DNA from 2 places in the Vibrio coralliirubri genome. Region 1 is predicted to be linked to the other one. Evidence: predicted binding sites of a transcription regulator. Region 1 holds the regulator's gene; the other holds the start of a gene.
The links. Region 1 encodes PurR, which represses purine synthesis genes. Its sites were predicted from a motif close to TNANGNAAACGTTTNCNTNA; they were not measured.
Positions count from the first base shown of each region.

Region 2: a site for PurR is predicted at 1,777-1,796, ahead of purL (phosphoribosylformylglycinamidine synthase). Genes of this name have one in related genera too.

Region 1 is NZ_AP025470.1:1,263,495-1,266,925, reverse strand. It holds gene torR (two-component system response regulator TorR) at 1-188, opposite strand, end outside; gene torD (molecular chaperone TorD) at 474-1,121, shown strand; gene purR (HTH-type transcriptional repressor PurR) at 1,437-2,441, shown strand; cyclic di-GMP riboswitch class I at 2,612-2,697, shown strand; gene OCV20_RS05950 (TfoX/Sxy family DNA transformation protein) at 2,825-3,415, shown strand.
Region 2 is NZ_AP025470.1:2,898,416-2,901,846, forward strand. It holds gene purL (phosphoribosylformylglycinamidine synthase) at 1-1,602, opposite strand, end outside; gene mltF (membrane-bound lytic murein transglycosylase MltF) at 1,932-3,431, shown strand, end outside.

The DNA.
Region 1 (3,431 bases):
ATCAATCCATCTTCGCCTGGTAAGTTGATGTCCAGCATAATGAGGTCAACGTTGTTTTCTTCTAACACGTTTCTCATTTGAGCGCCGCTTTCTGCTTCGCTCACTGTGTAACCCTCGTTCTGGAAGTATCCAACCAGTTTACTGCGGGTTACCACATCATCTTCTACGACTAATACGTGATAGCTCATCTACACCACTTTTCTTATTTAATAGTTTCAGTGACTATTCTATTCATAACTAGTAACAATTCTAGTGGTACAGAAGATAAAAGCCAGAAACATGGATTTTTTTTGATACAAGACAATCTTAAACCTTGCTATTTATCGTCCATCGCAATTCAATATAGGCATTACTACTAACGAGTAACTTTGCGTTTCGCAAATAACCTTGTTATTCAGCCTTGGTGTGCTTATGCCCAAGTGACTTCAAGATGTATATAAGCAACATCACAAGACTAAGTCAGGATCTAACAAATGAAAGATACGAAAGCGTTCAACGAGCAAAGAGCAGAAATATACTGGTGGCTATCAAGCTTATTTGCCAAAGAGCTCACTCAAGAAGAACTCGATCACTACCACTCTGTTGAAATTCGTTCTTTCCTAACTGGTTTAGGCGAAAATGAAACACTAAAGCCAGCGATTGATAAGTTAGTGGATGCGCTGAACCGTCTACAAACACGTGAAGATGCCCAGCTAGAACTGTCTGCAGACTTTTGCGACCTTTTCTTAAAGACAGATAAACACGGCGCTCTTCCTTACGCTTCTATGTATATCGGCGAAACTGGCCTTTTGAATGATAAGCCAGCAAAAGATATGGAAGAGATCATGGCTAAGCACAACTTAGTTGTGAACCAAGATCTAAAAGAGCCAGCAGACCACATTGCTATCGAACTCGATTTCCTTGGTAACTTGATCATTCGTTCAAACGAAACGGATATTGAAGAAGAGCTAGAGAATTCATTTGCCGTTCAACAGCAGTTTATCGACCAACAACTGCTGACTTGGGTACCAAAGTTCAACGTGAAATGTCATGACGTTGATGAATTCGGTTTCTACGCTAGTGTCTCATCTTTGCTACTCGCATTCTGTCAATTAGACACTCAATATTTAGCTGGTGAATAGCTTATTGGATGACTAGGTAAATAAATTCAGTAGAATGTGACAATTCACCCGGATTTCTGGGTGAATTTTATTGCGAGTAGTTTCTAGTCAGTCTAAAATTGTGACCGCAAACGATAAAATATGAAACATTCACGAAATGCTATGCTTATTAAAGTTCAGAGCATTTCGGTGTTAAGACAAGCCGCTCAATAGCGGTTTTTTGTTTTTTAGCACTTTAGTACCCAAAGAGCCCTACAAATTTAAGCTCTTAGTTAGGTAGCTTAACGGCTACTTTATTCCGTACTTTGGGAAAGTAGCTTCTAATAGGATAAAACCATGGCCACTATAAAAGATGTCGCTCGCTTAGCCGGCGTATCAACAACAACCGTTTCTCACGTAATCAATAAAACTCGCTTTGTTGCAGAAGCAACTCAAGAAAAAGTAAACAAAGCCGTAGATGAACTGAACTATGCACCAAGTGCTGTTGCTCGTAGCTTGAAATGTAATACAACACGCACTATCGGCATGCTAGTGACTCAATCAACTAACCTATTCTTCTCTGAAGTTATCGATGGTGTTGAGAGCTACTGCTACCGTCAAGGTTACACTTTGATCCTGTGTAATACGGGCGGTATCTATGAGAAGCAACGTGACTACATTCGAATGCTTGCAGAGAAACGTGTAGATGGCATCTTAGTTATGTGTTCTGACCTAACTGAAGAACTAAGAGAGATGTTAGACCGTCACGCTGACATCCCTAAAGTTATCATGGACTGGGGCCCTGAGAGCTCTCAGGCTGATAAGATCATCGATAACTCTGAAGAAGGTGGCTACCTAGCGACCAAATACCTTATTGAACGCGGTCACTCTAAGATTGCATGTTTAAGTGGCCACTTAGACAAAGCAGCATGTGTTGAACGTATTGCCGGTTACAAGCGTGCACTTAACGAAGCTAAGATTTCTGCCGATGAAAATATGATCATCGAAGGTAACTTCGAGTGTGATACGGCTGTTCTTGCTGCAGAACAAATCGTTGAGATGGAAGATCGTCCAACGGCGGTATTCTGCTTTAACGACACAATGGCACTCGGCTTAATGAGCCGCCTGCAAGAAAAAGGCATTCGCATTCCAGAAGATATCTCAGTGATCGGTTACGACAACATCGAACTGGCTGAATACTTCTCTCCGCCGCTAACGACCGTTCACCAACCAAAGCGTCGTGTTGGTAAGAATGCATTCGAAATTCTATTAGAGCGCATCAAAGACAAAGACCACGAAAAACGCGTCTTCGAAATGCACCCTGAAATTGTTGAACGAAGTACAGTTAAAACGTTAAATTAATTGATAATTCGAGTTTAATTTCATCAAGCGCACCTTTAGGTGCGCTTTTTTTATCAGCAACTATAATGAACCCAGATGCACAACGGAAAGATCATTAATTGAAGCAATATCACATTTTGAAATATCAACTGTGAGCTTCATTCAACAAAAACTTTATTCTATTCAATCAGTCACGCACAGGGCAAACCACTCGAAAGAGTGAGACGCAAAGCTTCCGGCCTAAACCACTCGTTGGTATGGTAGCGGGGTTACCGATGGCAAAATGCAGTAACTACTAATAATTTAGTAATTTACGGCTTATTGACAATTTAATTGCAACATTTTGCTAATCTCTCGGACCTGCTTATTTGGTGGCGTAGTTCAAATACACCGAGATAAATAACATGGATAAACCGATACTAAAGGACTCGATGAAGTTATTTGAGTCCCTAGGAAAAATAAAATCACGCTCAATGTTTGGTGGCTTCGGTCTTTTTGCTGATGACACTATGTTTGCTCTGGTTGTAAATGACCAGTTGCACATACGCGCAGACAAAGGCACAACGAAACAATTCGAACAACAAGGGTTTCAACCGTACGTCTACAAAAAACGTGGTTTCCCTGTCGTTACTAAATATTTCGCTTTACCTGAAGGCCTCTGGCAAGACCAAGAGAAAATCTTGCAGCTTGCAACCACGTCTCTAGGTTTTGCTAAAGAAGAAAAAGCTGAGCAGTCTTCTGCTAAGCCGACCCGACTCAAAGATCTGCCTAATCTTCGACTCGCTACCGAGCGTATGTTGAAAAAGGCAGGGATCGATTCTGTAGAACGTTTATATGAATCTGGCTCTGTAAACGCATTTAACGCCATCAAAGAATCGCATGCGTCTTCTGTCAGTATTGAACTACTTTGGGCGCTAGAAGGCGCGATCAATGGTACACATTGGTCTGTTATACCGCAGCAGCGTCGCGAAGAGCTTATCAATCGCGTCAATTAACATTGTCAGTACAATC
Region 2 (3,431 bases), 1.6 Mb from region 1:
ATCGTTTGGTACGTCACGTAAATTGAAGATACCGCCACGCTCGCCATCGTCTACTAGCTCAGGAAGTGCGTTCGAGATACCGCCCGCGCCCACATCGTGGATGAATGCGATTGGGTTTGCATCACCTAGCTGCCAACAACGGTCGATAACTTCCTGACAACGACGCTCCATTTCTGGGTTTTCACGTTGTACAGAAGCGAAATCAAGATCTTCAGAAGAAGAACCAGAATCCATTGAAGATGCCGCACCGCCGCCAAGGCCGATGTTCATCGCAGGACCACCAAGAACGATTAGGCTTGCACCTACTGGGATCTCTTTCTTCTGAACGTGCTCGTCACGGATGTTGCCAAGACCACCCGCTAGCATGATTGGTTTGTGGTAACCACGCACTTCTTCACCTGCGTGAGAGTTTACTTTCTCTTCGTAAGTACGGAAGTAGCCAAGTAGGTTTGGACGACCAAATTCGTTGTTGAATGCCGCGCCACCAAGAGGACCTTCAAGCATGATATCCAGAGCTGTAACGATACGGCTTGGCTTACCAAAGTCAGTTTCCCAAGGTTGAACGAAGTTCGGGATCTTAAGGTTAGATACAGAGAAAGCAACAAGACCCGCTTTTGGCTTACCACCAATACCGGTTGCGCCTTCATCACGAATTTCACCGCCTGAACCTGTCGATGCGCCCGGCCACGGAGAGATTGCAGTTGGGTGGTTATGCGTTTCAACTTTCATCAAGATGTGTGTTTTTTCTTGGTGGTAGCTGTACTGGCGAGTTTCTGGATCTGGGAAGAAACGACCAACTTCAGAACCAGTCATTACCGCTGCGTTATCTTTATAAGCAGACAGAACGTGTTCTGGTGTCGTTTCAAAGGTGTTCTTAATCATCTTGAACAATGATTTTTCTTGCTTAACGCCATCGATAGTCCAATCAGCGTTAAAGATCTTGTGACGACAGTGCTCTGAGTTCGCTTGTGCAAACATCATTAGCTCGATGTCAGTCGGGTTACGACCTAGCTTCTCAGTGAAGCTTTCAAGAAGGTAATCAATCTCATCTTCTGCAAGCGCGAGACCTAGGGTAACGTTTGCTTTTTCAAGCGCTTTACGTCCGCCAGTTAATAGGTCAACTTCCGCATAAGGAGCAGGCTCAGCAACGGTAAATAGTGCAGCCGCTGATTCGAAGTCAGTGAAAACCACTTCCATCATACGGTCGTGCAAGATTGCTTTCAGCTCAACAAGTTGAAGCTCAGAAAGTTCAGCAGAGGTTTCAATGTAGAAAGCAGTACCGCGCTCTAGACGTGACACTTTAGCCAGTCCGCAGTTGTGTGCGATATCTGTTGATTTTGAAGACCAAGGCGAGATAGTGCCCGGGCGTGGCGTTGCAAGCAGCAGTAAACCTTCAGGTTCATGCTCTTCAATCGTTGGACCGTAAGTCAGTAGCTTTTCTAGCTTCTCAACTTCAGACTCATCTAGGTCTGCCGTTAGATCAGCAAAGTGGGCAAACTCAGCGTAAATACCTGTTACAGGTAAGCTTAATTCACGACAAAGCTCTAAAAGCTTGTTAACACGAAACTCAGATAGAGCTGGGGAGCCACGCAAAATTCTCATGTGCTTACGTCTCTTATGCAGTTGATTAAGGTAGTATTGGAATAAATTCAGTGGGTTATAGGAACAACCTAACTGTTTTCTTCGAAGCTATTCCCGAAGGTTGCCAAACCTATGCCGATTCCACCTCTTCAATGCGAGCGCATTATAAAGCATTTCTTTTTGTGACGTAACACCAAAAGCAACCGTTTGCGTGATTTTTTTTATCTTTCTGCGTAAATGGTACTTTTGCTGCATTTATCACCACTTTTACAACTGTTTAATTAAACCTGCTTTGCCAGCCTTGCGGGGTTTGGTATAAAGGGGCTTCCACTTTTCGAGATTTCATTTTGATGCCTAAATTTACGCTCATCTTTTCGTCTAAGTTCCTTCTGCTCGCCATCGCCCTATTTGGGTTAGCTGGATGCCAGATTGAATCTGAACCTAAAAGTGTCCTTGAGCAGATACGAGATCGTGGCGTTCTTCGTGTCGGCACCCTAAATAACCAACTCTCTTATTACATCGGTCCTGATGGCCCTGCTGGCTTGGATTACGAATTAGCTCGTGAATTTGCGCAGGAGCTTGGTGTAAAGCTTGAGGTTAAACCCGCTTACCGTTTGTCTGGCTTGTTCCCTGCACTGCAGAAAGGCGAGATCGATCTTATCGCGACCGGCTTAACGCAAAACAGCAAACTGACACGCGCTTATCGCGCCGCGCCTGCTTATTACTATGTAAGCCAACAGGTCGTATACAAAAAAGGCCAGTGGCGACCAAGAAATCTTGAGCAACTGATCAATTTCGAGAATGAGCGTCAGGCTGACTTTGTTAAAGCACAAACTGAATCAGAAGAGGCGGCGTCTACTGACACATTAACGCCATCTTTGGTCGTGGTGAAAGACTCACACTTTGAGCCAACACTAAAACAGCTGCAGAAAACACACGATGACTTTATCTATGATGCGGTCGGCAATGCTGATATCAACGACCTGCTCAAAGAAGTATCGACTGGCGAGCGCTTATTCACAGTGGCTGACTCGATTGAGCTATCACTGGCACAACGTTTATACCCAGACGTAGCTTTGGCTTTTGAATTGACAGAAGACCAACCTATCTCTTGGTATTTGCAGAAGTCTGAAGATGAAAGCCTTTATGCTCTGTTGATTGAGTTCTTCGGTAACCTAAAACAGTCTGGTGAACTGGCTTCACTGGAAGAGAAATACATCGGCCACATCGGTACTTTTGACTACGTTGATACTCGCGCCTTTATCCGAGCACTGGACAGCAAGCTGCCAAAATGGTCACCGCTATTTCAAAAGTACTCTCAAGAATTTGATTGGCGCTTGATTGCCGCTTTAGCCTACCAAGAATCACACTGGAATCCTGTTGCACGCTCACCAACAGGTGTTCGTGGCATGATGATGTTGACACTGCCAACCGCGAAGAGTGTTGGGGTAACCAACCGTCTCGACCCGAAACAGTCGGTACAAGGCGGGGTTGAATACCTGCGTCGTATCGTTAATCGAGTGCCAGATTCGATCACTCAGCACGAGAAGATCTGGTTTGCCCTAGCCTCATACAATGTCGGTTACGGACACATGATGGACGCGCGTCGCCTCACGAAGGCACAAGGTGGTGATCCTGACGCTTGGGGTGATGTAAAAGACAGATTGCCTCTATTGAGACAGAAGAAATACTACAGCCAAACTCGATATGGGTATGCACGTGGCGATGAAGCGAGAAACTACGTTGAAAACATTCGCCGTTATTACCAAAGTATTATTGGCCATGTAAATAAGCGCAATAAAGAACAAGAAGCGACCCTTGAAGGTTTGGTGGTGATCCCACCTTTAGAG